DNA from 3 places in the Geodermatophilus sp. SYSU D01105 genome. Region 3 is predicted to be linked to each of the others. Evidence: riboswitches for the same ligand, from Rfam matches in the RefSeq annotation. Region 3 holds a riboswitch; each other region holds the start of a gene.

Region 1 (9,828 bases), on a different contig from region 3:
CCTCGGTGCGCCGGGTGCCGAACAGGGGGGCGAACGCGGCGCTGATCAGCTGCCGGCGACCGCGGCGGAAGGTCCCGTAGGCGATGGCCAGCCCGACGACGGCGTAGATCGCCCACGGGTGCAGCGACCAGTGGAACAGCGTCGTGGCCATGGCCGTCTGCACGGCCTCGGGCGTCTCGGCGGCCACCGTCCGCGGCGGTGGGGAGACGTAGTGGCTCAGCGGTTCGCTGACGCCGAAGAACATCAGCCCGATCCCCATGCCCGCGCTGAACATCATCGCCACCCAGGACACCGTGCGGAACTCCGGCGCCTCGTCGTCCCGGCCCAGCGGGATCCGGCCGTACCGGCCGGCGGCCAGCCACAGGACGAAGACGACGAAGGCCGACGCGAGCAGCACGAACAACCAGCCGAGGTTGGTCTCCACCCACTCCAGCGCGGTGCCGCTGGTCGTGCCGAGCCCCTGCGGGCTCAGGAAGCCCCAGGCGACGAAGGCCAGGGCGAGGACGGCGGCGACCCCGAACACGACGCGGTCCAGTGAGCCGCCGCGGTCGGCGGCCAGCGGGGGCGGTGGGGCGACGGCCGGGTGGGTCCCGGTGCCGGTGGACTGGTGCGGTGGTGCGGGTGTTCTCGTCACGGTGTGCGCGGCGCCGGGTTCGGCGCTCCTCCTCTGGATCGACGACGGACGTGCCGCCACCCCGAGGAGGCAGCCGGCAACCCCTCCACCGTCCGCACGCGGGTCGGTGGGTGCAAACTCGCCGTGATCTGAGCGACGCCGCCGCAGGGCGGTCGGGGGCCTGTGTGCCCCCTCCGCCTCCCGGGCACACCCCCCGGGTGCCGCTGATGGAGCCGGGGAGGACAGCACCGTGACCGAGACCCGGCCCCCGTGGTCGTCCCGACGCCGGAAACTGCTGCTCTGGCTGGGGGTGGGCGCCGTCCTCGGCGTCCTGGGGTCGCTCGTGCTGCCCGCCCAGTACGGGGTCACGGCACTGTTCCTCGGCGGGCTCTGCGGCTTCCTGCTCGCCGCGGCGATCGTGGTGTTCCTCACCATCCCCGGTCCGGACACGCTCGCGCAGCTGTTGCGCCTGCCGCCCCTGGCCGGCGCGGTGTTCGTCGTCGCGGTCCTGCTGGCGCTCTCCAACCCCGCCGGCGACCTGCGCTGGCTGTGGGTCGTCACCGCGGTCGCGGCCGCGGCGTGGGCGGCCTTCGCCGTCTGGGAGACCCGTCGCACCGGCAGCTGACGGCCGTCCGGCCGCGAGGGCGCCGGCGGGGCGCGGCCCGCCGCCCGGGCGCACTGCAGGCGGGACCGGCGGCGACACTGCCGGCATGGACGTGCCGACGCCGGACCTGCCCACAGCGCTGTACGAGCCCGCCGACGGCGGGTACCGGGCCACCGCCCTGACCATCGGCCCCTGGGACCCGGGTCTGCAGCACGCCGGCCCACCCGCGGCGCTGCTGGCGCGCGAGGCCGAGCGGGCCGGCGGGATCGCCGGCGGCCAGACCGTGCGGCTGGCCTTCGACATCCTCGCCCCGGTCCCGGTGGGACCGGTCGCGGTGAGCGCGCGGGTGCTGCGCCCGGGACGGCGGATCGAGCTGGTGGAGGCCGCGCTGACCGCCGGCGACCCGACCCGGCCGCTCATGCGCCTGACCGCCTGGCGGATGCGCACCGGGGAGTCCGCCGCCACGCCCCGGCCCGCCCCCGCCATCCCGGGCCCGGAGGAGAGCCGCGCGGAGACCGCGGACTTCTTCGCCACCGACGTCGCCTACCACCGGGCCCTGGAGTGGCGGTTCGCCTCGGGCTCGTTCAACGCCCCCGGCCCCGCGGCGGCGTGGACCCGGCCGCTGTGCACGCTGGTCGACGGCGAGCCGATGACGCCGCTGCAGCACCTGCTGGTGATGACCGACGCGGCCAGCGGCGTCTCCGCCGTCCTGGACTGGACCCGGGCCACGTTCGCCAACGTCGACCTCACCGTCGCGCCGGTCCGTCCGCCGTCCGGCGACTGGCTGGGCCTGGACGCGGCCACGACGATCGGGCCGGCCAGCGCGGCGCAGTGCTTCGCCGACCTGTACGACACCACCGGCCCGATCGGCCGCTCCACGCAGTCACTGTTCGTCGAGTCACGTTGAGCGGGGGCGGGTTGGCGCGGCGGCCCGCGCTTGGGGAGGCTGGAGCGTGATGGCCCCACTCGACACACTGCTCACCTGGCTCGCCGGCCGCGGGCTGGAGATCGTCCTCATCGTCCTCGGCTCGGTGCTGATGGCCCGTTTCGTCGCCTGGGTCGGGGAGCGGATCACCTCCCGGATCGACGCCCGCGCCACCGGCGGCGACGCGCTGGTCCGCTCCGAGGCCGCCAAGCACCGGCACTCGCTGACCCAGGTGATCACCTGGACGCTGATCGTGCTGATCTACGCGATCGCGGTGTTCTTCGTCCTGGACCGCGCCGGCATCCCCATCGGTGGACTCGTGGCCCCCGCGACCGTGCTCGGCGTCGGGCTGGGCTTCGGCGCCCAGCGGGTCGTCGGGGACGTGCTGGCGGGCTTCTTCATCATCACCGAGCGGCAGTACGGCTTCGGTGACGTCGTCGCGATCCAGGTGGTCGGCGGCGGCGACGAGGCCACCGGCACCATCGAGGACGTCACCCTCCGCGTCACCCGGCTGCGCTCCCCCAACGGCGAGGTGATCACCCTGCCCAACGGGCAGATCGTCAAGGTCACGAACCTCTCCCGCGACTGGGCCCGTGCGGTCATCGACGTCCCGGTGCCGACGTCCATGGACGTCAACCGGGTCAACGAGATCCTCCGCGAGGTGGGCGCCGAGGCCTTCCGCGACCAGCGGATGCGCCCCCTGCTCCTCGACCCGCCCAGCGTCATGGGCGTGGAGACGCTCGACCTCGAGCAGGTGAACGTCCGGATGGTCGCCCGCACGCTGCCCGGCAAGCAGTTCGAGGTGGGCCGCGACCTGCGCGCCCGCATCGTGCTGGCCTTCCACCGCGAGGGCATGAACCTGCCCGCGCCGACCGCGAACGCACCGTCGGGCGAGCTCTCCGGCGCCGGTGGGGACGGTGTCCGGTGACCCCGCGGCACAGCGACGGCCAGGAGGGCACGCGCCAGATGCCCACGCTCAGCACGGGGGAGACGCCCGCGGTGAGCACGGCACCACCCCCGGGCCTCCGGCAGCGGTGGTGGTCGGCGGTGCCCCACCACCTCGGCCGGGCGCGCACGTCGACCGCCGTCCTCGCCGTCCTGTTCCTCGCGATCGGCACGCTGTACCTGTACGTGCGGCCCGAGACGACCGCCTCGACCTCCGTCGACCCGGCCGGCGGCACCAGCGTGCCGGCACAGGAGGACTCCCGGCCCGCCGCGCCGACCGAGACCACCGTGCCGACGGAGACCTCCGAGCCGACGGAGACCAGCGAGCCCACTCCCGAGCCGGACACCGAGACCACGACCCCGTCCCGGACCTCCTCGGCACCGGCCACGACGACGCAGCAGGCGCCGCGGCAGCAGCAGCAGGAGGAGCCCGAGCCGACGACCGAGGAGGAGGAGCCGACGACGGCACCGGACGAACCGGAGACCACGGAGGCGCCCGTCCCGACGGGCCGCCCGGTCCCGACCGCCACCACCGGGCCGTGACCGGGCCCACGCACCGCCCTCCGCAAGGGGCCTCGCCGCGCCACGCCCGCGCCCAGCAGGGCAAGATCAGCACCCCGCACCTCGAACACCCAGGTGCCCGTGGAGGGAGACAACCCGTGGCCATCCGACACCTGACCCGGCGCGGACGGGCGGCAGTCGCTGCCGCCGCCGGCCTCACCCTCGTCCTCGCCGGGTGCGGGGACGACTCCGGCGGTGACGCCGGGAGCGGTGGAGGCGGCGGGAGCGGGGACGCGGCGGCGACCAGCGAGCCCCTGCCCAGCGTCGAGGCCGACCAGGCGCTGGCCGACCGGGTGCCGCCGGCGGTCGCGGAGGACGGCGTGATCACCGTGGGCAGCGACACCAGCTACGCGCCCAACGAGTTCATCGCCGAGGACGGCGAGACCATCGTCGGCTTCGACGTCGACCTGTTCACCCTCGTCGCGCAGAAGCTGGGCCTGGAGGCGCAGTTCGAGACCGCCGCCTTCGACTCGATCATCGCCGGGGTGGGCTCGGGCCGCTACGAGGTGGGCGTCTCGTCGTTCACGATCAACCCCGAGCGGCTGCAGCAGGCCAACATGGTCAGCTACTACGAGGCCGGCACCCAGTGGGCGACCAAGGCCGGCAACCCCGAGGGGGTCGACCCGGACAACGCCTGCGGGCTGACCATCGCCGTCCAGAAGGCCACCGTGCAGGTCGAGGACCTCACCGCCCGGTCGGACGCCTGCGAGGCCGCCGGCGAGGAGCCGATCACGATCAACCAGTACGACCTGCAGAGCGACGCCACCGCGGCGATCGTCTCGGGCGCCGCGGTCGCCGGCCTCGCCGACTCCCCGATCATGGCCTACGCGGTGCAGCAGACCAACGGCCAGCTCGAGCTGCTCGGCGACATCTACGACGCCGCGCCCTACGGCTACGTGGTGGCCCAGGACCAGGCCGACTTCGCCCAGGCGGTCGCCGACGCCGTCCAGGCGCTCATCGACGACGGCACCTACACCGAGGTGCTCTCGCGGTGGGGCGTCGAGGACGGCGCCATCGACGACCCGACGGTGAACCCCACCGTCGGCTGACCCGGAGCCCCCGTCATGGCCGCCGACACGACGGCCCGGCCGGCACCGCCCGAGCAGATCCGGGCGGTGCCGGTCCGGCACCCCGGCCGCTGGATCGCCACCGCCGTCATCGCGGTGCTGGCGGCGATGTTCGTCCACATGCTGGTCACCAACCCGGTGTTCCAGTGGGGCTTCATGTTCGACAACATGTTCAGCCCGCCGGTGCTCCGCGGGGCCCGGACGACACTGGTCATGACCGTGCTGGCGATGCTGCTGGGCGTCGTGCTCGGCATCGTCCTGGCGGTCATGCGGCTCTCGCCCAACCCGGTCGTGTCCGGCGCGGCCTGGACCTACATCTGGATCTTCCGCGCCATCCCGCGGATCGTGCTGCTGTTCTTCGTCGCCAACCTCGGCGCGCTCTACGCCACCTACGAGTTCGGCTTCCCCTTCGACCGGCAGCTGATGGACCTGTTCGGCTTCGACGCGGACCTGCGACTGTTCGGCCTGAACGGCAACCAGATCTTCACCGGCTTCGTCGCCGGGCTGATCGGGCTGGCGCTGTCCGAGGGCGCCTACATGGCCGAGATCGTGCGGGCCGGCATCCAGTCGGTCGACCCCGGCCAGGCGGAGGCGGCCAGCGCGCTGGGCATGAGCCGGGGCACGACCCTGCGCCGGATCGTGCTGCCGCAGGCGATGCGGGTGATCATCCCGCCGACCGGCAACGAGACGATAGCCATGCTCAAGGACACCTCCCTGCTCATCGCCGTCCCGGTGAGCGCGGAGCTGAACTTCCAGCTGCGGGCGATCGGCAGCCGCACCTTCCAGATCATCCCGATGGCCGTCGCCTCGATCCTCTGGTACGTGGCCCTGGCCAGCCTGCTCATGGTCGGCCAGTACTTCCTGGAGCGGCGGTTCAGCCGGGGCGTCGGCTCGCGGGAGACCCGGGCACAGCGCGCCGCCCGCCGGGCGGCCGACGTGGGGAGCTCGAAGTGACCGGCAACGGGCAGGCCATGGTCCGCGCCGAGGGCGTGCACAAGTCCTTCGGCTCCGTCGAGGTGCTCCGGGGCATCGACCTCGAGGTCGCGCCGGGCGAGGTGGTCTGCGTCATCGGGCCGTCCGGCTCGGGCAAGTCGACCTTCCTGCGCTGCATCAACCACCTGGAGAAGATCGACTCCGGACGGCTGTGGGTCGACGGCCACCTCGTGGGCTACCGCGAGCGGGGCGGCAAGCTGCACGAGCTCCGGGACAGGGAGGTCGCCGCGCAGCGCCGGGACATCGGCATGGTCTTCCAGCGGTTCAACCTCTTCCCGCACATGACGGCGCTGGAGAACGTCATCGAGGCGCCCACGCGGGTGAAGGGTGTGCGCAAGGAGGTGGCGCGGCAGCGGGGCATCGAACTCCTGGAGCGGGTCGGGCTCGGCGAGCGCGTGCACAACTACCCGAACCAGCTCTCCGGGGGGCAGCAGCAGCGGGTGGCGATCGCCCGGGCGCTGGCGATGGAGCCCAAGCTCATGCTCTTCGACGAACCGACGTCGGCGCTGGACCCGGAGCTGGTGGGCGAGGTCCTCGACGTCATGCGCGGCCTGGCCGAGTCGGGGATGACGATGATCGTCGTCACCCACGAGATGGGCTTCGCCCGCGAGGTGGGCGACACGCTGGTCTTCATGGACGAGGGCGTGGTGCTGGAGGCCGGCGACCCCCGGCGGGTGCTCAGCGACCCGCAGCACCCGCGCTGCCAGGCGTTCCTGTCCAAGGTGCTCTGAGCCGCGGCCTCACCAGGACGTCACCACCGTGATGCCGGGGGTGCGGCCCACCTCGGTCAGCGCCGCCGCGGCGTCGTCGAGGGACAGCTCCCGGGTGACCAGCCGCTGCGGGGCCAGCCGGCCCGCGGCGATGAGGCCCAGCAGCCCGGGATAGGCGTGCGCGGCCATGCCGTGGCTGCCCAGCAGCTGCAGCTCCAGGGCGATCACCCGATCCATCGGCACCGCGGGCCTCCCCTGGGCCGGTGGCAGCAGCCCGACCTGCACGTGCCGGCCGCGCGGGCGCAGGCACCGGACGGAGTTCTCGCAGGTGACCGCGGCGCCGAGCGCGTCGAGGGAGACGTGCGCCCCGCCGCCGGTCAGCTCCGCGACCGCCGCGACGACGTCCCCTCCGCCACCCACCGTGGACTCCGCGCCGAGCTGCCGCGCGAGCTCCCGGGCCCCCGTGGAGACGTCGACGGCGACCACGCGGGCACCCGCGGCGGCGGCGACCTGCACCGCGGAGAGCCCCACGCCGCCGCAGCCGTGCACGGCCACCCACTCGCCGGGGCGCACCGCGGCGACCTGCACGACCGCGCGGAAGGCGGTGGCGTACCGGCAGCCCAGGCTCGCCGCGGTCGTCTCGTCGAGCTCCTCGGGCAGGCCCACCAGGTTGACGTCGGCGGCGTCCAGGGCGACGTGCTCGGCCAGCGAGCCCCAGGAGGTGAAGCCGGGCTGGGTCTGGCGCGGGCAGACCTGGTGGTCCCCGGCGGCGCACTGGGCGCACCGGCCGCAGGCGTTGACGAACGGCACGGTGACCCGGTCCCCCACCCGCCACCGGCGGACGCCGGCACCGACCGCGGCCACCGTGCCGGCCAGCTCGTGCCCGGGCACGTGCGGCAGGACGACGTCGGGGTCGTGGCCCTGCCAGGCGTGCCAGTCGCTGCGGCAGATCCCGCTGGCACCGACCCGCACGACGACGCCGTCCGGGGCGGGGTCGGGAACGGGCACCTCCCGCACGGTCAGCGGGCCGCCGAAGCTGTCGAAGACGAGTGCGCGCACGGCGCCAGCCTGCCGGACCGCCGCGGGACCGCCCTCGCGGCCCGGGCCCGGCCGGGCGCAGGCGCAGGTGGGGGGCGTGTGCCCCGCCGGCGCCACCTGCCTAGGATCACGCCTGGCTCACGAGAGGCAGTGCGAAGCACCTGGCTGGCTGCCCGGCAACCTCGACTCCGTCCGAGGTGCTCCAGGGGAAGAGCCGGTCGGTCGGCGCCCGCCGTCCGGCAAGGACGGAGATCCCCGTGCGCCGCGGGGTCTCCCGACGAGAGGAGACCGGCGCATGACCGACCCGCAGAGCTGGAGCTTCGAGACCCGGCAGATCCACGCCGGTACGAGCCCGGACCCGACGACCGGCGCCCGCGCCCTGCCGATCTACGCGACGACGAGCTACCAGTTCCGCGACGCCCAGCACGCCGCTGACCTGTTCGCGCTGGCCGAGATGGGCAACATCTACACCCGGATCATGAACCCGACGCAGGACGCGCTGGAGCAGCGCGTCGCCTCGCTGGAGGGCGGCGTCGCGGCGCTGGCCGTCTCCAGCGGGCAGGCCGCCGAGACCCTCGCGATCCTCAACATCGCCGAGGCCGGCAGCCACGTCGTCGCCTCCGCCTCCCTGTACGGCGGCACGTACAACCTGCTGCACCACTCGCTGCCCAAGCTGGGCGTCAGCGTCTCCTTCGTCGAGGACCCCGACGACCCGGAGAACTGGCAGTCGCTGGTGCAGGAGAACACCAAGGCCTTCTACGCCGAGTCGATCGGCAACCCGAAGGGCGACGTGCTCGACATCAGCGCGGTGGCGGAGGTGGCCCACCGCAACGGCGTCCCGCTGATCGTCGACAACACCATCGCCACGCCCTACCTGATCCGGCCGATCGAGTTCGGCGCCGACGTCGTCGTGCACTCGGCGACCAAGTACCTGGGCGGTCACGGCACCGCGATCGCCGGCCTCATCGTCGACTCGGGCAACTTCGACTGGCGGAACGGCAGGTTCCCCGGCTTCACCGAGCCCGACCCCACCTACCACGGCGTCGTCTACGCCGACCTGGGCGCCCCGGCCTACGCCCTCAAGGCGCGCGTGCAGCTGCTGCGCGACCTGGGCCCGGCCATCTCCCCGTTCAACGCCTTCCTCGTGGTCCAGGGCATCGAGACCCTGTCGCTGCGCATGGAGCGGCACGTGGCCAACGCCCAGCGGGTCGCGGAGTTCCTCGAGGGCCACGACGCGGTCGACCGGGTCAACTACCCCGGGCTGCCGTCGTCCCCCTGGCACGCGGCGCAGCAGAAGTACGCACCGCGCGGCGCCGGCGCCGTCCTCACCTTCGAGCTGCACGGCGGGGTGGAGGCCGGCAAGCGGTTCGTCGACGCGCTGGAGCTGCACAGCCACGTGGCCAACATCGGCGACGTCCGCAGCCTGGTGATCCACCCGGCGTCGACGACGCACTCCCAGCTGACCCCGGAGGAGCAGCTGACCACCGGCGTCACCCCCGGGCTGGTGCGGCTGGCCGTCGGCCTCGAGGGGATCGACGACATCCTCGCCGACCTGGAGGCCGGCTTCCGCGCGGCCAAGGAGGCCTGAGGTGGGCGGGGCCCGGGTCGCGTCCTGGGCCCCGCTCCGCCCCGGCGGCTGGCGGGAGGGCGACCCGGTCGGCGACCGGGTCTTCCTCGCCCTGCCCGGGCCGTTCCCGCTGGAACGCGGCGGGCAGCTGCCGGCGGTGCGGGTCGCCTACGAGACCTGGGGGACGCTGGCGCCCGACGGCGGCAACGCCGTCCTGGTGGAGCACGCGCTCACCGGTGACAGCCACGTCGCCGGCCCCGCCGGGCCCGGCCACCCGACGCCGGGGTGGTGGGACGGGCTGGTGGGGCCCGGGGCGCCGCTGGACACCGACCGGTTCTTCGTCGTCTGCGCCAACGTGCTCGGCGGCTGCCAGGGGACGACGGGGCCCTCGTCCCCCGCGCCGGACGGCGCCCCTCACGGCTCCCGCTTCCCGGCCGTCACCGTGCACGACCAGGTGCGGGTGGAGGTGGCGCTCGCCGACTCCCTGGGCATCGACCGCTGGGCGGCGGTGCTCGGCGGCTCGATGGGCGGGATGCGGGCGCTGGAGTGGGCCGTGGCGCTGCCCGAGCGGGTGGGTGCGCTGTTCTTCCTCGCCTCGGCCGCCGCGGTGAGCGCCGACCAGCTGGGCACGCAGACCACCCAGCAGGCGGCGATCCTCGCCGACCCGGCCTGGGCCGGCGGGGACTACCTGCCCGGCCCCGGCCCCGTGGCGGGGCTGGGGGTGGCCCGCCGGATCGCCCACCTCACCTACCGCAGCCCCGGGGAGCTCGACGAGCGGTTCGGCACGGTCGTCCAGGACGACGGC
Region 2 (9,828 bases), on a different contig from region 3:
TGGGCCAGTACCAGGGCGGGGACGTCGCGGTCACGACCGTCTACGTCACCGCGGGTGACGAGACCCAGCGGCAGGCGGCCCTCCAGCTGACGGAGCAGTTCCCGGAGATCACCGGCCCGGTGGACCGCTTCTTCGACGTCCCCGACGTCGCCGACCCGGGGCTCGTGGTGGTCACGACCGGCGAGTGGCGGCCCTGACCGCGGGGCGCGCCGCCACGGACCCGCCGTCGTCCCGGAACACCGGGGGACGATCGTCCGTTGGCCGCTCCGTGCGTCCCGTTCGCGGGCCCGTGCGTTCCCGCCCGCGCCCCGGCGCCCGTGCGACGCTCGCCGCCCTGCTCATCCCCCTGCTCTCCGGCGTCCTCGTGGTCGCCGCCCCGGCAGCACCGGCCGCCGCGGCCGAGGACGTCGCCACCGAGGAGGCGACGGTCCCCTCGGGGTCGGGTGCCGACGCCGTCGAGCTGGACACCACGCTCTTCGTCCCCGCGTCCGCGTCGGCCGAGGACCCCGCGCCCGCCGTCGTCCTCGCCCACGGCTTCGGCGGCAGCAAGGAGTCCGTCGCCGACGACGCCCGTGACCTCGCCGGACGGGGCTACGTCGTCCTCACCTGGTCCGCGCGCGGCTTCGGCCGCAGCACGGGACAGATCGGGCTCAACGACCCGCGGTTCGAGGTCGCCGACCTCTCCACCCTGCTGGACCGGCTCGCCGCGCGCGACGACGTCCTGCTCGACGGCGCGGGCGACCCCCGGGTGGGTGTCGCCGGCGGCTCCTACGGCGGCGCGCTGTCGCTGCTGGCCGCCGGGTACGACGACCGGGTCGACGCCATCGCCCCGCAGATCACCTGGAACTCCCTGACCGCGGCGCTGTTCCCCTCGCAGGTCGGGCAGCCCGGCGCGGACACCGTCGCGGCCACGCCGCAGGGCGACGGGGGCGTCTACAAGCGGTTGTGGTCGGGGCTGTTCTTCGGCGTCGGGTCGGCCCCCTCCGGCGGGCTGCTGGACGCGCTGGGCGGAGCCGGCGAGGACGGTGACGGCGGGGACGGTGACGGCGGGGGCGGCGGCGCCACCCCGGCGGGCGGTGCCGGCGGCGGGCTGCCGGCGATCGACCCGGCGACGATCGACCCGCAACTGGTGCAGCAGGTCCTGACCTGCGGCCGCTTCCGGGCCGACATCTGCGCCGCCTACCAGGCCGCCGCCGCGACCGGCACGCTCAGCCCCGAGGTCGCCGCGGTCCTCGACCGCAGCAGCCCGGCCACCGTCCTCGACCGCATCCAGGCGCCCACGCTGCTGGTCCAGGGCACCCAGGACTCCCTGTTCGGCCTCGGCCACGCCGACGCCAACGCCCGCGGCATCGCCGCGAACGGCACCCCGGTGAAGGTCGTCTGGTTCACCGGCGGCCATGACAGCCAGGCCTCGGAGCGGACCACCGAGCGGCTGCGCGAGCAGGTGGCCGGCTGGTTCGACTGGTACCTGCGCGACCCCGGCGACCCCGCCCGCGGCGAGGACCCGGGCACCGGCTTCGAGTTCCCGGTGCCGAGCGGCGTCGGGGCCGGCGTCGGCAGCGTGCAGGGCGGCAACCAGACCGTCGTCGCACCGGCCTACCCGGGCCTGGACGGCGCCGGGCCGGCGACCCGGGCGTCGATCCCGCTCGGCGGATCGGTGCAGCCGGTCGTCACGCCGGCCGGCGGCACCCCCGCGGCGATCACCGTCGTCCCCGGGGTGGGCGCGCTGTCGGCGGCGCTGTCCGGCGGCACGCTGGAGATCCCCGGCCAGTTCGCGGCCTTCGACAGCGCGCCGCTGGACAGCGCGGTCGAGGTCATCGGGGCCTCCAGCGTCGACCTCGCGGTCGCCTCGCCCAGCGGCACGGCGACGCTGTTCGCGAAGCTCTACGACGTCGGCCCCGACGGCGCGATGACCCTGCCCGCCGGCCAGGTGGCGCCGCTGGCGCTGAGCGGGCTGTCGGCCGACCCGACCGCGCCGACCGAGGTGTCGGTGACCCTGCCGGGGATCGTGCACCGCTTCGAGGCCGGCCACACGATGCGGGTCGTCGTCTCCTCGACCGACCAGGCCTTCGCCCTGCCGGCGCAGGCCGCGGTCTACTCGGTGGCCCTCGCCGGCGGGGACGGCGCCGCGGTCAGCGTGCCCGAGGTCGACGGCCGCACCCAGGCCGCCGACGGCACCTCCCGCTGGTGGGTGCTCCTCGGCGCGGTCGTGGCCCTGGGCCTGCTCGGCTGGCTGGCCGCGGTCCTGTGGGGTCGCCGGCGCCGCCGCCGGGTCTCGGCGGTGGAGCCCGACGGCGAGGACGTGCCGCTGCGGTTCACCGGCATCAGCAAGGCGTACAAGGACGGCTTCGTCGCCGTGCGGGACCTCTCGTTCGAGGTGCGCCGCGGCCAGGTGCTGGGCCTGCTCGGGCCCAACGGCGCGGGCAAGACGACGTCCCTGCGGATGCTCATGGGGCTGATCCGGCCGACGTCCGGACGGATCAGCGTGTTCGGCCACGAGGCCCGCCCGGGCGCTCCGGTGCTGTCCCGGCTGGGCTCCTTCGTCGAGGGCACCGGGCTCCAGCCGCACCTGTCCGGCCGGGACAACCTGCGGCTGTACTGGGCGGCCACCGGCCGGCCCGCCGAGGACGCGCACATGGAGGAGGCGATCGAGGTCGCCGGCCTCGGTGCCGCCATCGACCGGCCCGTCCGCCGGTACAGCCAGGGCATGCGGCAGCGGGTGGCGATCGCGCAGGCGATGCTCGGCCTGCCCGACCTGCTGGTGCTCGACGAGCCGACCAACGGGCTCGACCCGCCCCAGATCCACGCCATGCGCGAGGTGCTGCGCTCCTACGCCGCCACCGGCCGCACGGTGATCGTCTCCAGCCACCTGCTCAGCGAGATCGAGCAGACCTGCAGCCACGTCGTCGTCATGGCCAAGGGGCAGAAGATCGCCCAGGGCACGGTCGAGGAGATCGTCGGGACCGGCGGGGCGGTGCTCGTCGGCCTGCCCGACGACGCCGACACCGACCGGGCGGCTGCCGTCCTCGGGGCGCTGCCCGGGGTGACGGTGGAGCGCACCGACGAGGGCCTGGTCGCCGAGCTCGACGGCACGACCCGCGTTCGGGCGCTGCAGGCGCTGGTCGAGGCCGGCATCGAGGTGGACGCGTTCACCCCGCGCCGCCGGCTCGAGGACGCGTTCCTCGCACTCGTGGGGGAGGAGACCCGATGACTGCGACCCGCGAGCACGACGGCCGGGGGAGCGCCGGCGGCCGGGGAGCGGATCGAGCCATGGACGTGGCGCACGTGCAGCCGACCGGGGCGGTCGCCGGCTACCGGCCCGAGCGCACGCTGCGGCTGTCGGTCGAGCTGCGCCGGCAGTTCAAGCGGCGCCGCACCATCGGCGTCCTCGTCCTGATGGTGGCGCTGCCGCTGATCCTGATCGCCGCGCTGCAGCTGGGCGCGAGCGAGGAGGCGGCGGAGAACAGCCGGCTCAACCTGGTCGACGTCGCCACCTCCAGCGGCCTGAACTTCACCCTGTTCGTGCTGTTCGCGACGACGAGCTTCTTCCTGGTCGTCGTCTACGCGCTGTTCTTCGGCGACACCGTGGCCGCTGAGGCGCAGTGGGGGTCGCTGCGCTACACGCTGGCCACCCCCGTGCCGCGGATGCGACTGCTCCGGCAGAAGTGGTACGCCGCGCTGGTGCTCTCGGTCGGTGCGCTGCTCGTGCTGACCCTCACCGCGATCGTCGCCGGCGGCATCGCGTTCGGCTTCGAGTCCATCCAGACGCCGATCGGGGTGACCCTGCCCCAGGGCGAGGGCCTGCTCCGGCTGGCCGGGATGGTCGGCTACCTCGCCGTCCACCTGCTCGTCGTCGGCACCCTGGCGTTCTGGTTCTCCACGATCACCGACGCGCCGCTGGCCGCCGTCGGCGGCGCGGTCTTCACGATGTTCGTCTTCGCGATCCTCGACCAGGTCGAGCAGCTCGGCTCGATCCGGGACTGGTTCCCGACGGCGGAGGAGTTCGCCTGGACCGACCTGCTCCAGACGCCGGTCGACTCCGGGGACCTGTTCCGCGGAGTCGTCCAGTCGCTGGTCTACGCGGCGGTCTTCACGGCGCTGGCGTTCCGCCACTTCTCCCGCCGCGACGTCACGTCCTGACGGAGGGGGTCTGTGCGCGTCACGCGCACCGACCCCCTCCGTCAGCCGGCGCCGGGGTGCGGCGTGTCCGGGGACCGGCGCGCGAAGCGCATGTCCATCCAGAGCCGCCAGACCCCCGGGGCGACCTCCCGTTCCCATCGCGTGGTCATGAGGTCCTCCCCGGCGTGCAGGTCGAGCCAGGAGCGCACGCCCGCGCCCTGCAGCAGGAGGCGGCCGTCGGGGAGTGGCACGAGGGTCATGGAGCCGGGGGAGTCCGCGGAGTCGAACGCGTGCATCTGCCATCCCCCGGTCGCGGCGTCCCTGCCGCCGATCACCTCGTGGACGAGGACGTGCTCGTCGCCGATGACGACGTCGACCTCGTGGGCGATCCAGCAGCCGCCGGGGAGCCGGCGGTCGGTGTCGGTCCCGGTGACCGCGCCCGACTCGTCATGGACCGTGCCGGACGTCTGCCAGTGCCCCACGAGGGGTTCCAGGGGTGCGGTGTGCGGAGGGGCCATGGCAGTCCAGACCGGCCGGGCGCGCCCCGGTCATCGGTCGGCGCGCCTCACAGGCTCGCGCGGACGGCCTGGGCCCAGCCCTCGCCCATGGGGGCGTCGGTGACGGTCGCGTTGGGGACGGCGGCCAGCCGGTCGGCCATGCCCTCGACGGTGGCCCCGTTCGCGGTCACCCAGAGCCGGCCGACCGCGGGGGCCATCTCCAGGTCGCTCACGCTGTCGCCGATGGCCACCGCGTCGTCGGGCGTGAGACCGCGGCGCTCGAGGTCCCAGGCGATCGCCGCGCCCTTGGAGATCCCGCGCGGCATGAGGTGGTAGACCCGCGGCGGCAGCGCCTCCGGGTCCAGCGTCATGCGGGAGGTCGTCGGGATGGCGCCGTTGTCCTTCAGCGTGAGCCAGCCGGCGCCGCGGTCGGCCAGGTCGGCGTCCACGGCGAGCGGGTCGACCAGTCCGCGCAGCAGTGCGTCGGTCTCGTGCGTGGCGTGCCAGGGCGCGTGCCACTCCAGGCGACCGGGGTGGCGGGCCAGCAGGTCCTCGACGATGCCGAGCTCGGCCATCACCTCCATCGGGGTCCGCCCGGCGTACTCGGCCGGCAGCTGCCCGGTCAGCCGGTGCACCCCCCGGCCGACGTCCCAGCTGACCACCGAGCCGAGCTCGGCGATCGCGCCGTCCGCCGCGAAGATCCGCGCCGCCTCCACGACCTGCTCGTACGTGCGGCCGCTGACCAGGACCAACAGAGCGCCGGCCCGGTGCAGGTCGAGCAGCGCGGTGGCCGGGGCGGCGGTCAGGTCCCGGGTGGCGGTGTGCCAGAAGGAGCCCCGCGGGCCGACCATCGTGCCGTCGAGATCGGTGTAGACGATGCGCGCTGCCACGCCCACATCGTGGCCGGGCCGGTGCGGCCCGGGTCACGTGGGTACAGTCGCAGGCGTTCCACTCATCCAGAGGGGCAGAGGGACACGGCCCGACGAAGCCCCGGCAACCGCCGTCTGCGCGTCCGCGCAGCGAGAGGTGCCAATTCCGTCCCGCGCGGCTCGACGGCCCGCCGCGGGGAAGATGAGGAGGTAGTCGTCGCATGACCCTGACCGCTCCCGGTTCCGTCCAGGCCGACTCCAGCGCCGGCGGCCCGATCCCGCCGTGTCCGGCCCGCGGGCTGGTCTGCCGCAACTGCGGTGCCACCTTCGGCCTCATCGCCGAGCACGCCTGCGCGGAGTGCTTCGGCCCGCTGGAGGTCGACTACGACAAGGACCTGCTCAAGGCCGTCACCCGCGAGCAGATCGAGGCCGGCCCGCAGAACATCTGGCGCTACGTCGCCCTCCTGCCGGTGGGCCAGGACCCGGCCGACCGCGTCAGCCTGGACCCGGGCCTGACCCCGCTGGTGCGCGCCGACCGGCTGGCCGCCGAGCTCGGCCTCACCGGCGGGCTGTGGGTCAAGGACGACTCGGCCAACCCCACGCACTCGTTCAAGGACCGCGTGGTCAGCCTCGCCGCCACCGCGGCCAAGGGGCTGGGCTACAAGAAGATCGCCGCCGCCTCCACCGGCAACCTGGCCAACTCCGTCGCCGCGCACGCCGCCCGCGTCGGCCTGCCCTCGTTCGTGTTCATCCCGGCCGACCTGGAGCCGGGCAAGGTCGTGCAGTCGGCCGTCTACGGGCAGACGCTGGTCGCCGTCCAGGGCTCCTACGACGACGTCAACCGGCTGACCAGCGAGCTCGCCGAGACCGACGAGTTCGAGGACACCGCGTTCGTCAACCAGAACGTGCGGCCGTACTACGCCGAGGGCTCCAAGACGATGGGGTACGAGCTGGCCGAGCAGCTCGGCTGGCGGATCCCGGCGCAGGTCGTCATCCCGATGGCGTCGGGCTCCCTGCTGACCAAGGTGGACAAGGCCTTCCGCGAGCTCACCGCCGCCGGGATCGTCGAGGCCACCGAGTGGACGATCTTCGGCGCCCAGTCCGCCGGCTGCGACCCGATCGCCACCGCGTTCGACAACGGCTGGGACGTCGTGAAGCCGGTGAAGCCCACCGGCATCGCCAAGTCGCTCAACATCGGCAACCCCGCCGACGGTCCCTACGCGCTCGACGCGATCCGGCGCACCGGGGGCGCGGTCGGCCGGGTGGGCGACGAGGAGATCGTGCGGGGCATCCGCGACCTCGCCCGCACCACCGGCGTCTTCGCCGAGACCGCCGGCGGCGTGACCGTGGCGGTGCTGCGGCAGCTCGTCGAGGACGGCCGGCTGGACCCGACCAAGGAGACCGTCATCCTCAACACCGGCGAGGGGCTGAAGACCCTCGACCCGCTGGAGCCGGTCGTCGGGCCCACGCACGTGGTCGACCCGTCGCTGTCCTCGGTCCGGGCCGCGGGCCTCATCGGGTGACGGGGTAGGGTCGCGTGCGTCCGGGTGTGCGGGGCAGTGTCCCCCCATCCGGTGTGGCGCGTGCGTGAGGTTGCTCTCACCACGGCTTTCGTGCTGTACCTTCTCCCGCGGTTCCAGTTCCACGTTCGTGTTCGACGGGCGGAAGAGCTAGACCCGGCCCCCTGGTTGGCGGGGGTCGTCCGCAACGCACGAACGTGGGAGCACACGTGGCACAGGGCACCGTGAAGTGGTTCAACGCCGAGAAGGGCTTCGGCTTCATCGCCGTCGACGGCGGCCAGGACGTCTTCGTCCACTACTCGGCCATCCAGATGGACGGCTACAAGAGCCTCGACGAGGGCCAGCGGGTCACCTTCGAGGTCGTCCAGGGCGAGAAGGGGCCGCAGGCGGACGCCGTTCGCGTCGCCTGAGCTCGCGAAGGCGAGCACAGGCTCAGGGCCTGAGCTCGCAGGTCGTCACCGAGGCCCGGTCCCCTCCGGGGGGCCGGGCCTCCGTGCTGTCCGCCGTGCACCTCGTCGGGGAACAGTCGCCGGTCACACCCCGTTCTTGCACTCGGCAGGGTCGAGTGCCAGACTCGGGATTGGCACTCGACAGTGCCGAGTGCCAATCAGGTCGGAACGGTGAGGCACTGGTGTACGGGCCGACGGAGTGCCCGTGACCGCCGGTGTCGTCCGTCGCGGGCGCCGAACCCGGCCGTGCAGCGATCCATGCATGGAGGACATCACCACATGGCCAAGATGATCGCCTTCGAGGAAGAGGCGCGCCGCGGCCTCGAGCGGGGCATGAACACCCTCGCCGACGCCGTCAAGGTGACCCTCGGCCCGAAGGGCCGCAACGTCGTCCTCGAGAAGAAGTGGGGCGCCCCCACCATCACCAACGATGGTGTGAGCATCGCCAAGGAGATCGAGCTCGAGGACCCGTGGGAGAAGATCGGCGCCGAGCTCGTCAAGGAGGTCGCGAAGAAGACCGACGACGTCGCCGGTGACGGCACCACCACCGCCACCGTGCTCGCCCAGGCGCTCGTCCGCGAGGGTCTGCGCAACGTCGCCGCCGGCGCCAACCCGATGGCCCTGAAGAAGGGCATCGAGAAGGCCGTCGAGTCGGTCACCGAGTACCTCCTCTCGACGGCCAAGGACGTCGAGACCAAGGAGCAGATCGCCGCCACCGCGTCGATCTCCGCCGCCGACTCCGCCATCGGTGAGCTCATCGCCGAGGCGATGGACAAGGTCGGCAAGGAAGGCGTCATCACCGTCGAGGAGAGCAACACCTTCGGCCTGGAGCTCGAGCTCACCGAGGGCATGCGCTTCGACAAGGGCTACATCTCGCCCTACTTCGTCACCGACGCCGAGCGCATGGAGGCCGTCCTCGACGACCCGTACGTGCTCGTGGTCAACAGCAAGATCAGCTCGGTCAAGGACCTGCTCCCGCTGCTGGAGAAGGTCATGCAGTCGGGCAAGCCGCTGGCGATCATCGCCGAGGACGTCGAGGGCGAGGCCCTGGCGACCCTGGTGGTCAACAAGATCCGTGGCACCTTCAAGTCCGTCGCCGTCAAGGCCCCGGGCTTCGGTGACCGCCGCAAGGCCATGCTGACCGACATCGCCATCCTCACCGGTGGCCAGGTCATCAGCGAGGAGGTCGGCCTCAAGCTGGAGAACGCCGGCCTCGAGCTGCTGGGCCGCGCCCGCAAGGTCGTCGTCACCAAGGACGAGACGACGATCGTCGAGGGTGCCGGTGACAGCGACCAGATCGCCGGCCGGGTGAACCAGATCCGCGCCGAGATCGAGAAGTCGGACTCCGACTACGACCGCGAGAAGCTGCAGGAGCGCCTGGCCAAGCTGGCCGGTGGCGTCGCCGTCATCAAGGCCGGCGCCGCGACCGAGGTCGAGCTCAAGGAGCGCAAGCACCGCATCGAGGACGCGGTGCGCAACGCCAAGGCCGCCGTCGAGGAGGGCATCGTCGCCGGTGGTGGCGTCGCCCTGGCGCAGGCCACCGCCGTCGCGTTCGACAAGCTCGAGCTCGAGGGTGACGAGGCGACCGGTGCCAACATCGTGCGCGTCGCGCTCGAGGCGCCGCTGAAGCAGATCGCCGTCAACGCCGGCCTCGAGGGCGGCGTCGTCGCGGAGAAGGTGCGCAACTCCGACACCGGCTGGGGCCTCAACGCCGCCTCCGGCGAGTACGTGGACCTCGTCGCCAGCGGGATCATCGACCCCGCCAAGGTGACCCGCTCGGCGCTGCAGAACGCCGCCTCCATCGCGGCGCTGTTCCTCACCACCGAGGCCGTCATCGCCGACAAGCCGGAGAAGGCCGCCCCGGCCATGCCGGGTGCCGACGGCGGCATGGGCGGCATGGACTTCTGAGTCCCGCCCGCTCCTCGCACCGAGGGGCACTGCACCACCAGCACTGCCCGGCAGGGGCGGTCCCGCATCGCGGGGCCGCCCCTGTCGGCGTTCCCAGGACCTCACCCGACCGCGAGGACCCGACCGCGAGATCTGCACAGTGGTCGCCATCAGCGGCTGGCGGCGACCACTGTGCAGATCTCGCGGGGCTCGGTCGGGGGCGGGCAGCAGGACCCGCCGGCCGGCACGCGGGCAGGCCGAGGGCCCGTCACCGGGATGGTGGCGGGCCCTCGGATGGGTGTGTCAGTCGTGGTGCTCCCCGGGCGGGCTCACCCCTGGCTGGGGTGAGCCCGCCCGGGCCGGGCTCACCGGACCTCGACGGTGAACGGACCGGCGACGCCACCCAGGCTGGACTTGATCCAGATGGTGGTCGGCGCGGTCGCCGGCGCGGGGTCGAGGACGATGTCCCACGGCCCGGTGTTCTCCG
Region 3 (9,828 bases):
AGACCCCGGCCGAGCGGCGGGACGAGCTGCGCTCCGGCGAGCGGGCCCGCGCCATGGAGCTGCGGGAGGCGGGCATCCTCAAGCGGCTGTGGCGGGTGCCCGGGCGCAACGCCTGGATCGGCCTGTTCGAGGCGACCGACCCCGGGGCGCTGCACGACGCACTGGTGTCCCTGCCCATGTCGCCGTGGCTCGACGTGCACGTCGAGGCGCTGGCCCAACACCCGCAGGAACGGTCATGACCACCTCCACCGGCCAGCAGCTGCGCATCACGTTCCGCCAGTACGACGGTGAGATGCTCGGGACGTGCTGGTGCGGCCGCACCCGGCAGAGCGCCCACCCGCGCCAGCTGTGGGAGTGGCTGGACGACCACGAGCACCTCACCGGCGAGGAACAGAAGGGCACCGATGAGCACTGACACCCCGGCCGGCAGGTTCGACCTGCCGGGGACGCCGGTCTTCGACGGGCAGACCAGCCGGCGCGGCTTCCGCATGAACAAGCTGTTCATGAGCCTGCGCTCGGGGGAGGCGCGGGAGCGGTTCCTGGCCGACGAGGCGGCCTACTGCGACGAGTTCAAGCTGACCCCGGAGCAGAAGCAGGCGGTGCTCGACCGGGACTGGCAGGCGATGATCGACCTGGGCGGCAGCATCTTCTACGTCTACAAGCTGGCGATGATGGACGGCCGGTCGATGCAGTACCTCGGTGGGGTCTTCAGCGGCATGACCGAGGAGGAGTTCGTGGCGGCGATGCGAGCAGGAGGACGGCGGGATGGCTGAGGTGATCTGGGGCCTGGCGACGTCGCACGTCCCCTCGATCGGGGCGGCGATGGACCGGGGCAAGACCGAGGACCCCGCCTGGAAGGGGCTCTTCGACGGGTACGCCCCGGCCCGGGCGTGGCTGGCCGAGCACCGGCCGGACGTCGCGATCGTCGTCTACAACGACCACGCCAACGGCATCGACCTCGACATCATCCCGACGTTCGGGATCGGCACCGCCGAGCAGTACTCGGTCGCCGACGAGGGGTTCGGCAAGCGCCCGGTGCCCGACGTCGTCGGCGACCCGGAGCTGTCGCTGCACCTGCTGGAGAGCCTGGTCGACGACGGCTTCGACCTCACCGTCTTCCAGGAGCTCGACGTCGACCACGGGTTCACCGTGCCGCTGTCGGTCTGGACGCCGGACCCGGGTGACGCCTGGCCCTGCCCGGTGATCCCGCTGCTGGTCAACGTCATCCAGTACCCGCAGCCCACGGCCGCGCGCTGCTACGCCCTCGGGCAGGCGCTGGGCCGGGCCATCCGCAGCTACCCCAAGGACCTCAAGGTGGCGATCCTCGGCACCGGCGGGATGTCCCACCAGCTGGCCGGGGCGCGGGCGGGCTACATCAACCCCGAGTTCGACCACATGTTCCTCGAGGCCATCGAGAAGGACCCGGAGAAGCTGACGACGCTCTCCCGCGAGGACTACATCCGCGAGGCCGGCTCCGAGGGCATCGAGATGATCATGTGGCTGATCATGCGCGGGGCGATGAACGAGCAGGTGACGAAGGTGCACTCGCACTACTTCGTGCCGGCGTCCAACACCGCCGCGGCGATCGCGCTGTTCGACAACCGGGTGCCCCAGCCGGCCTGACGAAGGACCCCGTCCCCCTCACGCCTCGCAGGCTCGGCGCGAGCCTCTGGACGGGGCCGTGCGACCGACGGGCCGGGCCGCCCCTCCGTCAGGGCGGTCCGGCCCGTCGGCGTCTCAGCGGCCGGTCACCAGTCGACGCCGGCCCGCTCGGTGCCGGTGCGGACCAGGCCGCCGCGGTCGGCCCGGTAGGTGTTCATGACGGTCAGCCGCGGGCTGTACACGTGCACGCTCACCGCCGGCTCCGGCGCGGGGTTGGTGACCCGGTGCACGTGGTGCGGCCCGAACGGTCGGACCCGGCCGGCGGCGAGCTGCCGCGCCTCCGGCAGCGCCCCGACCTCCTCCGACAGCGTGCCGCGGACGACCGCGAAGGCCCCGGCGGAGCCGCCGTGGTCGTGCAGGTCGGTGCCCTGGCCGGGCAGCCAGGACAGCAGCCACACCTGCGCGGCGGCGAGGTCGGCGTGCAGCGCCGGGTCCAGGACGTCGGCGGCGAGGCCGGGGTCGAGCAGGTGCGTCCAGCGGTGCTCGGCGCGGAACTCCACCAGCGGGGACCACCGGTGCTCGACGGCGGCGAGCGCGGCGGCCAGCGCGGCCGCGCCGGTGCGGCGGGCGGTCGGGTCGGTGGGCAGGACAGGGGACAGCAGGGAACGGGTCACGACGGGTCCTCCGAGGTCTGAGGGGTGGGCGCGGTCGTCAGCGACGGCGACATCGCGCGCTGGCCACCCGCAGCAGGTCCACGGCGGCGCGTCGGGTGAGGTCGGACCGGGGAACCGCCACGTCAGGCCCGCCGCGCACCGCGTGCGGCGTCCACCTGCGGCCGCGCGGCCACCAGCCAGGCCTCCAGCGGTGCCGGGTCGTCCCAGCTCCTGTCGAGCAGGTACAGCCCCCGGGTGGGCGCGGTGGCGCCCAGCTCGACCAGCACGGGCTTGAGCAGGAGCTCCGGCGCCAGTGCGTGCGCCGGCCCGCCGCCGAGCATGAGCGGCACCGCCACGACCCCGGCGAGGTCGCCGGTGCCGATCTGGTCGAGGAAGAGCTTGAGCAGTCCGGTGTAGGTGGCCTTGTAGGTGGGGCTGGCGACGACGGCGACCTCGGCCGCCCGTACCGCGGCGACAGCCTCCTCGACAGCGGGGTCGCCCCAGCCGAGCAGCCCGGCACCGAGCTCGACGACGTCGATGACCCGGTCGGCCGGGGCGCCGGTCAGCCGCTCGGCGACCAGCTCGGCCGCGGCGCGGGTGCGCGAGTGCGGCTTGGGGTTGCCCACGACGGCGACGGTGCTCACGCGACCACCGTCGCAGGGGCGGCCGCGGCACGCTCGGCGTCGCGCTTGGCGACCTCCTCGCGCACGATCGGCAGCACGTGGCGGCCGACGTCGATGGCGTCGCCGAGCAGGTCGTAGCCGCGCATCGAGATGATGTCGACCCCGAGGTCGACGTAGTCCAGGAGCGCCCGGGCCACCGTCTCCGGGGTGCCCACCAGCGCGTTGGAGTTGCCCGCGCCCCCGGTGGCCTTCGCGGTCGGCGTCCACAGCGCCCGGTCGAACCGCTCGCCGCGCCCGGCGATCTCCAGCAGTCGCTGGGAGCCGGCGTTCTCCGGGCCGGTGAGCGGGTGGCGCCGCGACAGCGGCTGGAGGCCGCCGCCGGTGCGGGCGGTGATCCGGTCGACGGTGCGGTACGCCTTCTCCCAGGCCAGCTCCTCCGTGGGGGCGATGATCGGGCGGAAGGCGACCTGGATGCGCGGCATCGCGGTCCGGCCCGCGGCGCGGGCGGCGGCGTGCACCCGCTCGATCTGCGCCGCGGTGTCGGCCAGCGGCTCACCCCACAGGGCGAAGACGTCGGCCTCGGCCCCGCCGGCGGCGTAGGCGGCCTCCGACGAGCCGCCGAAGGAGACGTCGGGGCGGGGCTGCTGCACCGGGAAAACGTCGCTCACGAAGTCGGCGAACCGGTAGTGCTCGCCGTCCCAGTCGAACGGCTCGCCCGAGGTCCAGGCCTTCTTGACGATCCGGATGTACTCGCGGGTGCGGCCGTAGCGCTGGTCCTCGGTGAGGTGGTCGCCCTCGCGCTGCTGCTCGCGGTCGGTCCCCCCGGTGATGAAGTGCACCGTCAGCCGGCCGTCGCCGATCTGGTCGAGGGTGGCGAAGGTCTTCGCGGCGAAGGTCGGGTGGCTGACGTTGGGCCGGTGGGCCAGCAGCACCTGCAGCCGCTCGGTGTGGGAGAGCAGGTACGCGGCGGCGGCGGCCGGCTCGGGGGAGCCGGAGCCGTACGCGAACAGCACGCGGTCCCACCCCCAGTCCTCGTGCGCGCGGCCGAGTCGCAGCGTGAACTGCTTGTCGAAGCTCGGCCCGGAGCGCGGGGTGGTCTCGGATCCGTCGTTGGTGGCTGCGATGCCCAGGAACTCGATCGGCACGGGTGGTCCTCGGAGGGATGAGCGGCCGCGCGGGACGGCGGCCGGAGGGGGTGGACGGGGGCGCCGTCAGCGACAGCGGGCCGACCAGACGCGGCCCAGGTCCACGTGCACCCGACGGACCAGCCGCGGCGTGGCGGCGGTGAGGACGGGGAGGACGGGCACGGACATATCTCTACCATCCCGATCGGGTTTGACGGGAACAGGGGGTCGTGTCAGGCTCCTCGGCAGGTCATGAGCGCCAGCGACAAGCCCCGGCTCGCTGGCCGGCAACCCTTCCTCCGCGATGGGGTGCCCCGGGTGACGACCAGGCGGGTGCCGACCGGTCCCCGCAAGCGCGGACCCGCCGACCGGGTCCCCGAACCGAGGAGGCCCGCGTGACCGGCGCTGTCCTGTCCCGCCCCGCCGTCGTCCCCGCCGCGCCGGAGGGCCCGCTGCTGCCGGTGGTCGGCGCGGGCACCGCGGTGCCGCTCGTGCCGTCGGGGTGGGTCCGCTACGCCGACCTCGACACCGCGGCCAGCACGCCGGCGCTGACCGCGGTGGCCGGCCGGGTCGCCGAGGCGCTCCCCCTGTACGCGAGCGTGCACCGGGGCGCCGGGTACCTGTCGCAGGTCTCGACGGCGCTCTACGAGTCCGCGCGCGACACCGTCGCCGCGTTCGTCGGCGCCCGCCCCGACGACGTCTGCGTGCTGACGCGGAACACCACCGACTCGCTCAACCTGCTCGCCGGGTGCGTGCCACCGGGGGAGCGGGTGCTCGTCCTCGACTGCGAGCACCACGCCGACCTGCTGCCGTGGCAGCGCCGCGCGGCCACGACCGTCCTGCCGATCCGGGAGACGGTGACCGCCACCCTGCGGGCCCTGGCGGCCGAGCTCGCCGCCTCCCGGTACGCCCTGGTCGCGGTCACGGGCGCCTCCAACGTGACCGGGGAGGCGCTGCCGCTGGCCGACGTCGTCGCGCTGGCGCACGCCGCCGGCGCGCGGGTGGCCGTCGACGGCGCCCAGCTGGTGCCGCACCGCGGGTTCTCCCTCGCGGCCACCGGCGCGGACTACGTGGCGTTCTCGGGGCACAAGCTCTACGCGCCCTACGGCACCGGGGCCCTGGTCGGCCGCCGCGACTGGCTCGACGCCGCGCCGGCCCACCTGGCCGGCGGTGGGGCGGTGCAGGCGGTGACCGTGGCCGAGACCACCTGGGCCCCGGCGCCGCACCGGCACGAGGGCGGCTCGCCGAACGTGCTCGGCGCGGTGGCGCTGGCGGCCGCCTGCGACACGCTCGCCGCGCTGCCGGAGGGGGCCCTCGAGGCGCACGAGCGGGCCCTGCGCGCGCGGCTGGAGGCCGGCCTGGACGCGCTGCCCGGCGTGCGACGGCTGCGGATCTGGCCCGACTCGACCACGCCCACCGGCGTCGTGGGCTTCACCGTCGAGGGCGCCGACCCGGGGCTGGTGGCCGCCGTCCTGTCGGCCGAGCACGGCGTGGGCCTGCGGGACGGCCGGTTCTGCGCCCACCCGCTGCTCGACCGGCTCGGGATCCCCGAGGGGGCGCTGCGGGCCAGCGTCGGCGTGGCCACCACGGCGGCCGACGTCGACCGGCTGCTCGACGGCCTGGTCGCGTTCCTGGGCGAGGGCCCGGGCACCGCCTACGTCGTCCGCGAGGGCCGCTGGCAGCCGGCCGACGACCCGCGGCCGCCGGCCGGTCTGGCGGGCGCGGACCCCCGGGCGGTCGCGCGCGGGGCCGCCTGCGGCCCGGCGGGGCGCTGAGCGTGTCAGCCCGGCAGCAGCACCGTGCGCAGCTCGTGCGCGCCGTCGGCCCGCGTCGCCTCGTAGAACCAGCGGACGCCGCCGCCGGGGACCGCGACCGCGTCGGCGTAGCGCAGGCCGCCGGGCGGGTGCGGACTCTGCAGCAAGGGACCGTCCGGGACGGCGGTGAACCGGCCGTCCCCGTCACCGATCGCGAGGCCGGTGCGCTCCTCCCAGTTCTCCTCCGCCGTGGCCCGGCCGTCGTAGAGCGCCCAGGTCCCGGCGCCGTCGAGGAGGACCGCGGCGAACCGCACGCCGCGGGCGTCCCAGCTGCCGGGCGTGCCGGCCAGGGCGGTCCCCCGCCAGGTCCACGCGACGCCGTCGTCGCTGGTCGCGTGCTCGGTGGTCATCCGGTCGGTGGCATCGGGGTCGTCGAGCGGGTGCACGCTGGCCCACAGGTGCCACTGCCGCCCGTCGTGCCGGATCACCGGGTCCTTGACCGCCTCGGTGTCGCTGCCGGGCAGCACCGTGCGCGGGGTCGCCGTCCCCAGGCCCTCCACGGTGTCGGCCTCCAGCAGGTCGACCCGCCAGTGCTTGGTCCCCGGCGTCGCGCAGCTGACGTAGAGCCGCCAGCGCCCGTCGGGTGTGTGGACCAGCGCCGGGCGCTCCAGCGACTCGGCGCCGAAGGCGTCCTTGCCGATCCCCACCACCGGGGTGAAGACCACGCCGTCGTCGGAGCGGGCCACGGCGTTGGCGAAGCCACGGCCCTCGCCGACCGGCCGCCGCAGCCGGTAGGCCAGCCACCACGTCCCGTCGACCAGCTGGGCCGACGGCCCACCGGCCCACGAACCCGGGCGCGGGTCCTCGGGGGCCAGGACCACCTGCGCATCGGCCCAGAACCGGTGCGGGTCCGGGAGGCGGGGCAGGGTCGGGACGGGGCTGGACGGCACGCGGCGGCTCCGGTCTCGGGCGAGGGGGACGGCGCCCAGTGTGCACACCGATCGAGGAGGGGGTCCGCATGAGCGGTCGACTGCCGCAGTTCGTCATCGCCGGCGCGCCGAAGGCCGGGACGACGGCCCTGCACGCCGCGCTGGCCACGCACCCGGGGCTGTACCTCTCCCCGGTCAAGGAGCCGAAGTACTACCTGACCGACGGCCGGCCCCCACCGCGCAGCGGCCAGCGCGGCCCCGGCGACGCCCACAGCGCGCAGGAGTGGATCTGGCGGCGGGACCGGTACCTCGCGCTGTTCGCCGCCGCCCCCGAGGACGCCGTCCGCGGCGAGAGCACGCCGTTCTACCTGTACGACCGGGCCGCGCAGGCCCGGCTGGCCGCCGACGTACCCGACGTCAAGGTCGTGGTCGTGGTCCGCGACCCGGTGGACCGCGCCTGGTCCAACTGGGTGCACCTGCGCGCCGACGGGCTGGAGCCGGTGGCCGACTTCCTCACCGCCGTCCGGCTGGAGGAGCAGCGGATCGCCGAGGGCTGGGCGCCGTTCTGGCACTACCGGGGCCTGGGCCGCTACGGCGAGCAGCTGCGCGACCTGTACCGGCACGTGCCCCGCGAGCGGGTGTTCCTGCTGCGCTACCGGCAGCTGGTCGACACCCCGCGGGAGACGCTGGACCGGGTCAGCGCCTTCCTCGGCGTCGAGCCCGGTATCGCCCACACGGTGGCACCGGAGAACGTCAAGCCCCACGTCGCCGACACCCCGCGGTACCGGGCGCTCGCCCGGGTCGTGCGGGCCGGGGCGGCGCTCGGCGCCTACGCGCCGCCGCAGGTGTGGCGCCAGGTCAGCCGCCCGCTGGTCGCGGCGCTGCACGCGGGCCGGGCTCCGCGGCCGGCGATGCCGGTCGAGGTCCGCCGCGAGGTGCTCGCCCCGTTGCTCGACGACATCGCGCTGCTCGAGGAGCTCACCGGTGAGTCCTTCGCCGACTGGAAGGGCGACACCGGCCGCGGCGACTTCCGGTCCCGCTCGACCGGCTCGGTCTCGTCCTGACCCCCTGAGAGGAGCACCCCCATGACCGTCATCGACGAACTGCTCGCCGCCGACGCCCCGCTCGACGTCCACCGGGCGCCGGGCCCGTCCGAGGGCGAGGCGCACGTCGTCCGCAACGCCGGCGGCGTGGTCACCGACGACGAGATCCGATCGCTGGCGACGAGCCGGCGGCTGCTGGGCACCCGCGAGGTCGTGCTGGCCCACCACACCGACTGCGGGATGCTGACGTTCCGCGACGAGGACTCCCGCGCGTCGATCGAGCAGGAGGTGGGCACCCGGCCGCACTGGCACTCCGAGGCGTTCCCCGAGCTGGAGGAGGACGTGCAGGTGCAGCGGCAGCGGATCCTCGACAGCCCGTTCGTCCCCGTGGAGGACAGCGTCCGCGGGTTCGTCTCCGACGTCGCCACCGGCGAGCTCTCCGAGGTGCACTGACCATGACCGCCGTCTCCGCCCCGTCCACCCCCGACACCGACGACTTCGCCCGGGACTGGGCCGACTGGCACCGCCGGCACGAGGCCGACCGCGCCGATCCGCACGGGTTCCTCGCCGTCACCGGACTGCACTGGCTCACCGGGGCGCCGCAGCGGTTCCCCGGCGTCCCCGGTGCCTGGTCGACCGGCCCGCGCGGCGTCGTGGTGACCCTCGACGAGGGCGAGCAGCTCTCCGTCGACGGCACCCCGGTCTCCGGCGAGCACGTCGTCGGCCGCATCCCGGAGCGCGGCGGCGTGCTGGCCTCCTCCGGCGACCTGGTCGTGGAGGTCGCCCGCCGCGGCGGGCACGACGTCGTCCGGCCGCGGCACCCCGACTCCCCCCTGCGGGTCCGGTACGCCGGGACGCCGACGTTCCCGCCGGACCGCCGGTGGGTCGCTCCCGGCCGGTTCCTGCCCTTCCCCGAGCCCCGCCCCACGACCGTGGGTGCGGCGGTGGCCGGCCTCGAGCACGTCTACGACGCCCCCGGGGTGGTCGAGTTCGAGCTGGCCGGGCGGGCCCTGTCGCTCACCGCGTTCCCCGGCAAGGACCCCGGCAGCCTGCTGGTCCTGTTCACCGACGCGACCTCCGGCGTCACCACGTACGCCGCCAACCGGTCGCTGGCGCTGAGCGCGCCGGACGCCGACGGGCGGGTCGTCCTGGACTTCAACCGCGCGGTCAACCTGCCCTGCGCCTACACCGACTTCGCCACCTGCCCGCTGCCACCGGCCGAGAACCGGCTGCCCGTGGCGATCGAGGCCGGCGAGCAGATCCCGCTGGAGCGCCGCGCATGAGCCCCCTGCACCCTGCCCACGTCCACCTCGCCGTCGCCCTGGACGGCGCCGGCTGGCACCCGGCCGCCTGGCGCGAGCCGGACGCGCGGCCGGCCGAGCTGTTGACCGCCGGCTACTGGGTGGACCTCGTGCGGGAGGCCCAGCGCGGGCTGCTGGACCTGGTGACCTTCGAGGACGCCCTCTCGCTGCAGTCGACCGACCGGCACGGCCCCGACGACCGCACCGACCAGGTCCGCGGCCGGCTCGACGCCGTCCAGGTCGCCGCGCGGGTCGCCCCCGTGACCGAGGGGATCGGGCTGGTGCCCACCGCCGTGGTCACGCACACCGAGCCCTTCCACCTGTCCAAGGCGATCGCCACCCTCGACTACGTGAGCAACGGCCGGGCCGGGGTCCGGGTGCGCGTGTCCTCGAGCCGGGCCGAGGCCGCGCACTTCGGCCGCCGCACCGTGCCGGAGCTGGGCAGCCTCGACCGGAACGACCCGGCCGTCCAGGCGGCGCTGCGGGACCTGTTCGACGAGGCCGTCGACTGGGTCGAGGTGGTCCGCCGGCTGTGGGACAGCTGGGAGGACGACGCGGAGATCCGCGACGTCGCCACGGGCCGCTTCATCGACCGGGAGAAGCTGCACTACATCGACTTCACCGGCCGCTGGTTCTCGGTGAAGGGGCCCTCGATCACGCCGCGGCCGCCGCAGGGGCAGCCGGTCGTCTCCGCCCTGGCCCACCAGACGATCCCGTACGAGCTCGTGGCCCGCAGCGCCGACGTCGGGTACGTGACCCCGGGGGACGCCGTGGACGCCACGGCGATCGTCGGCGAGAT

The links. A riboswitch is a leader RNA that binds a small molecule or an ion and turns the genes downstream of it on or off. The one in region 3 is predicted to bind S-adenosylmethionine.
Region 1: it holds a riboswitch for S-adenosylmethionine, as region 3 does, so the genes downstream of both, ACI79I_RS16160 (bifunctional o-acetylhomoserine/o-acetylserine sulfhydrylase) here and ACI79I_RS15755 (aminotransferase class V-fold PLP-dependent enzyme) in region 3, are expected to answer to the same signal.
Region 2: it holds a riboswitch for S-adenosylmethionine, as region 3 does, so the genes downstream of both, thrC (threonine synthase) here and ACI79I_RS15755 (aminotransferase class V-fold PLP-dependent enzyme) in region 3, are expected to answer to the same signal.

The regions. Positions count from the first base shown of each region.
Region 1 is NZ_JBJGYR010000016.1:64,372-74,199, forward strand. It holds gene ACI79I_RS16115 (BCCT family transporter) at 1-634, opposite strand, end outside; gene ACI79I_RS16120 (hypothetical protein) at 864-1,238, shown strand; gene ACI79I_RS16125 (thioesterase family protein) at 1,324-2,124, shown strand; gene ACI79I_RS16130 (mechanosensitive ion channel family protein) at 2,174-3,070, shown strand; gene ACI79I_RS16135 (hypothetical protein) at 3,067-3,630, shown strand; gene ACI79I_RS16140 (ABC transporter substrate-binding protein) at 3,747-4,697, shown strand; gene ACI79I_RS16145 (amino acid ABC transporter permease) at 4,713-5,669, shown strand; gene ACI79I_RS16150 (amino acid ABC transporter ATP-binding protein) at 5,666-6,439, shown strand; gene ACI79I_RS16155 (zinc-dependent alcohol dehydrogenase family protein) at 6,449-7,477, opposite strand; SAM riboswitch class IV at 7,593-7,708, shown strand; gene ACI79I_RS16160 (bifunctional o-acetylhomoserine/o-acetylserine sulfhydrylase) at 7,752-9,044, shown strand; gene metX (homoserine O-acetyltransferase MetX) at 9,046-9,828, shown strand, end outside.
Region 2 is NZ_JBJGYR010000003.1:80,601-90,428, reverse strand. It holds gene ACI79I_RS03385 (LytR C-terminal domain-containing protein) at 1-197, shown strand, start outside; gene ACI79I_RS03380 (alpha/beta fold hydrolase) at 290-3,211, shown strand; gene ACI79I_RS03375 (ABC transporter permease) at 3,208-4,140, shown strand; gene ACI79I_RS03370 (hypothetical protein) at 4,182-4,637, opposite strand; gene ACI79I_RS03365 (HAD family hydrolase) at 4,685-5,506, opposite strand; SAM riboswitch class I at 5,566-5,694, shown strand; gene thrC (threonine synthase) at 5,707-7,008, shown strand; gene ACI79I_RS03355 (cold-shock protein) at 7,215-7,415, shown strand; gene groL (chaperonin GroEL) at 7,734-9,362, shown strand; gene ACI79I_RS03345 (fibronectin type III domain-containing protein) at 9,707-9,828, opposite strand, start outside.
Region 3 is NZ_JBJGYR010000015.1:127,649-137,476, forward strand. It holds gene ACI79I_RS15720 (muconolactone Delta-isomerase family protein) at 1-239, shown strand, start outside; gene ACI79I_RS15725 (hypothetical protein) at 236-415, shown strand; gene ligA (protocatechuate 4,5-dioxygenase subunit alpha) at 405-773, shown strand; gene ACI79I_RS15735 (class III extradiol dioxygenase subunit beta) at 766-1,623, shown strand; gene ACI79I_RS15740 (cysteine dioxygenase) at 1,749-2,276, opposite strand; gene ACI79I_RS15745 (NADPH-dependent FMN reductase) at 2,399-2,899, opposite strand; gene ACI79I_RS15750 (LLM class flavin-dependent oxidoreductase) at 2,896-4,023, opposite strand; SAM riboswitch class IV at 4,251-4,364, shown strand; gene ACI79I_RS15755 (aminotransferase class V-fold PLP-dependent enzyme) at 4,398-5,777, shown strand; gene ACI79I_RS15760 (hypothetical protein) at 5,783-6,706, opposite strand; gene ACI79I_RS15765 (sulfotransferase) at 6,775-7,749, shown strand; gene ACI79I_RS15770 (beta-class carbonic anhydrase) at 7,771-8,181, shown strand; gene ACI79I_RS15775 (DUF1684 domain-containing protein) at 8,184-9,011, shown strand; gene ACI79I_RS15780 (LLM class flavin-dependent oxidoreductase) at 9,008-9,828, shown strand, end outside.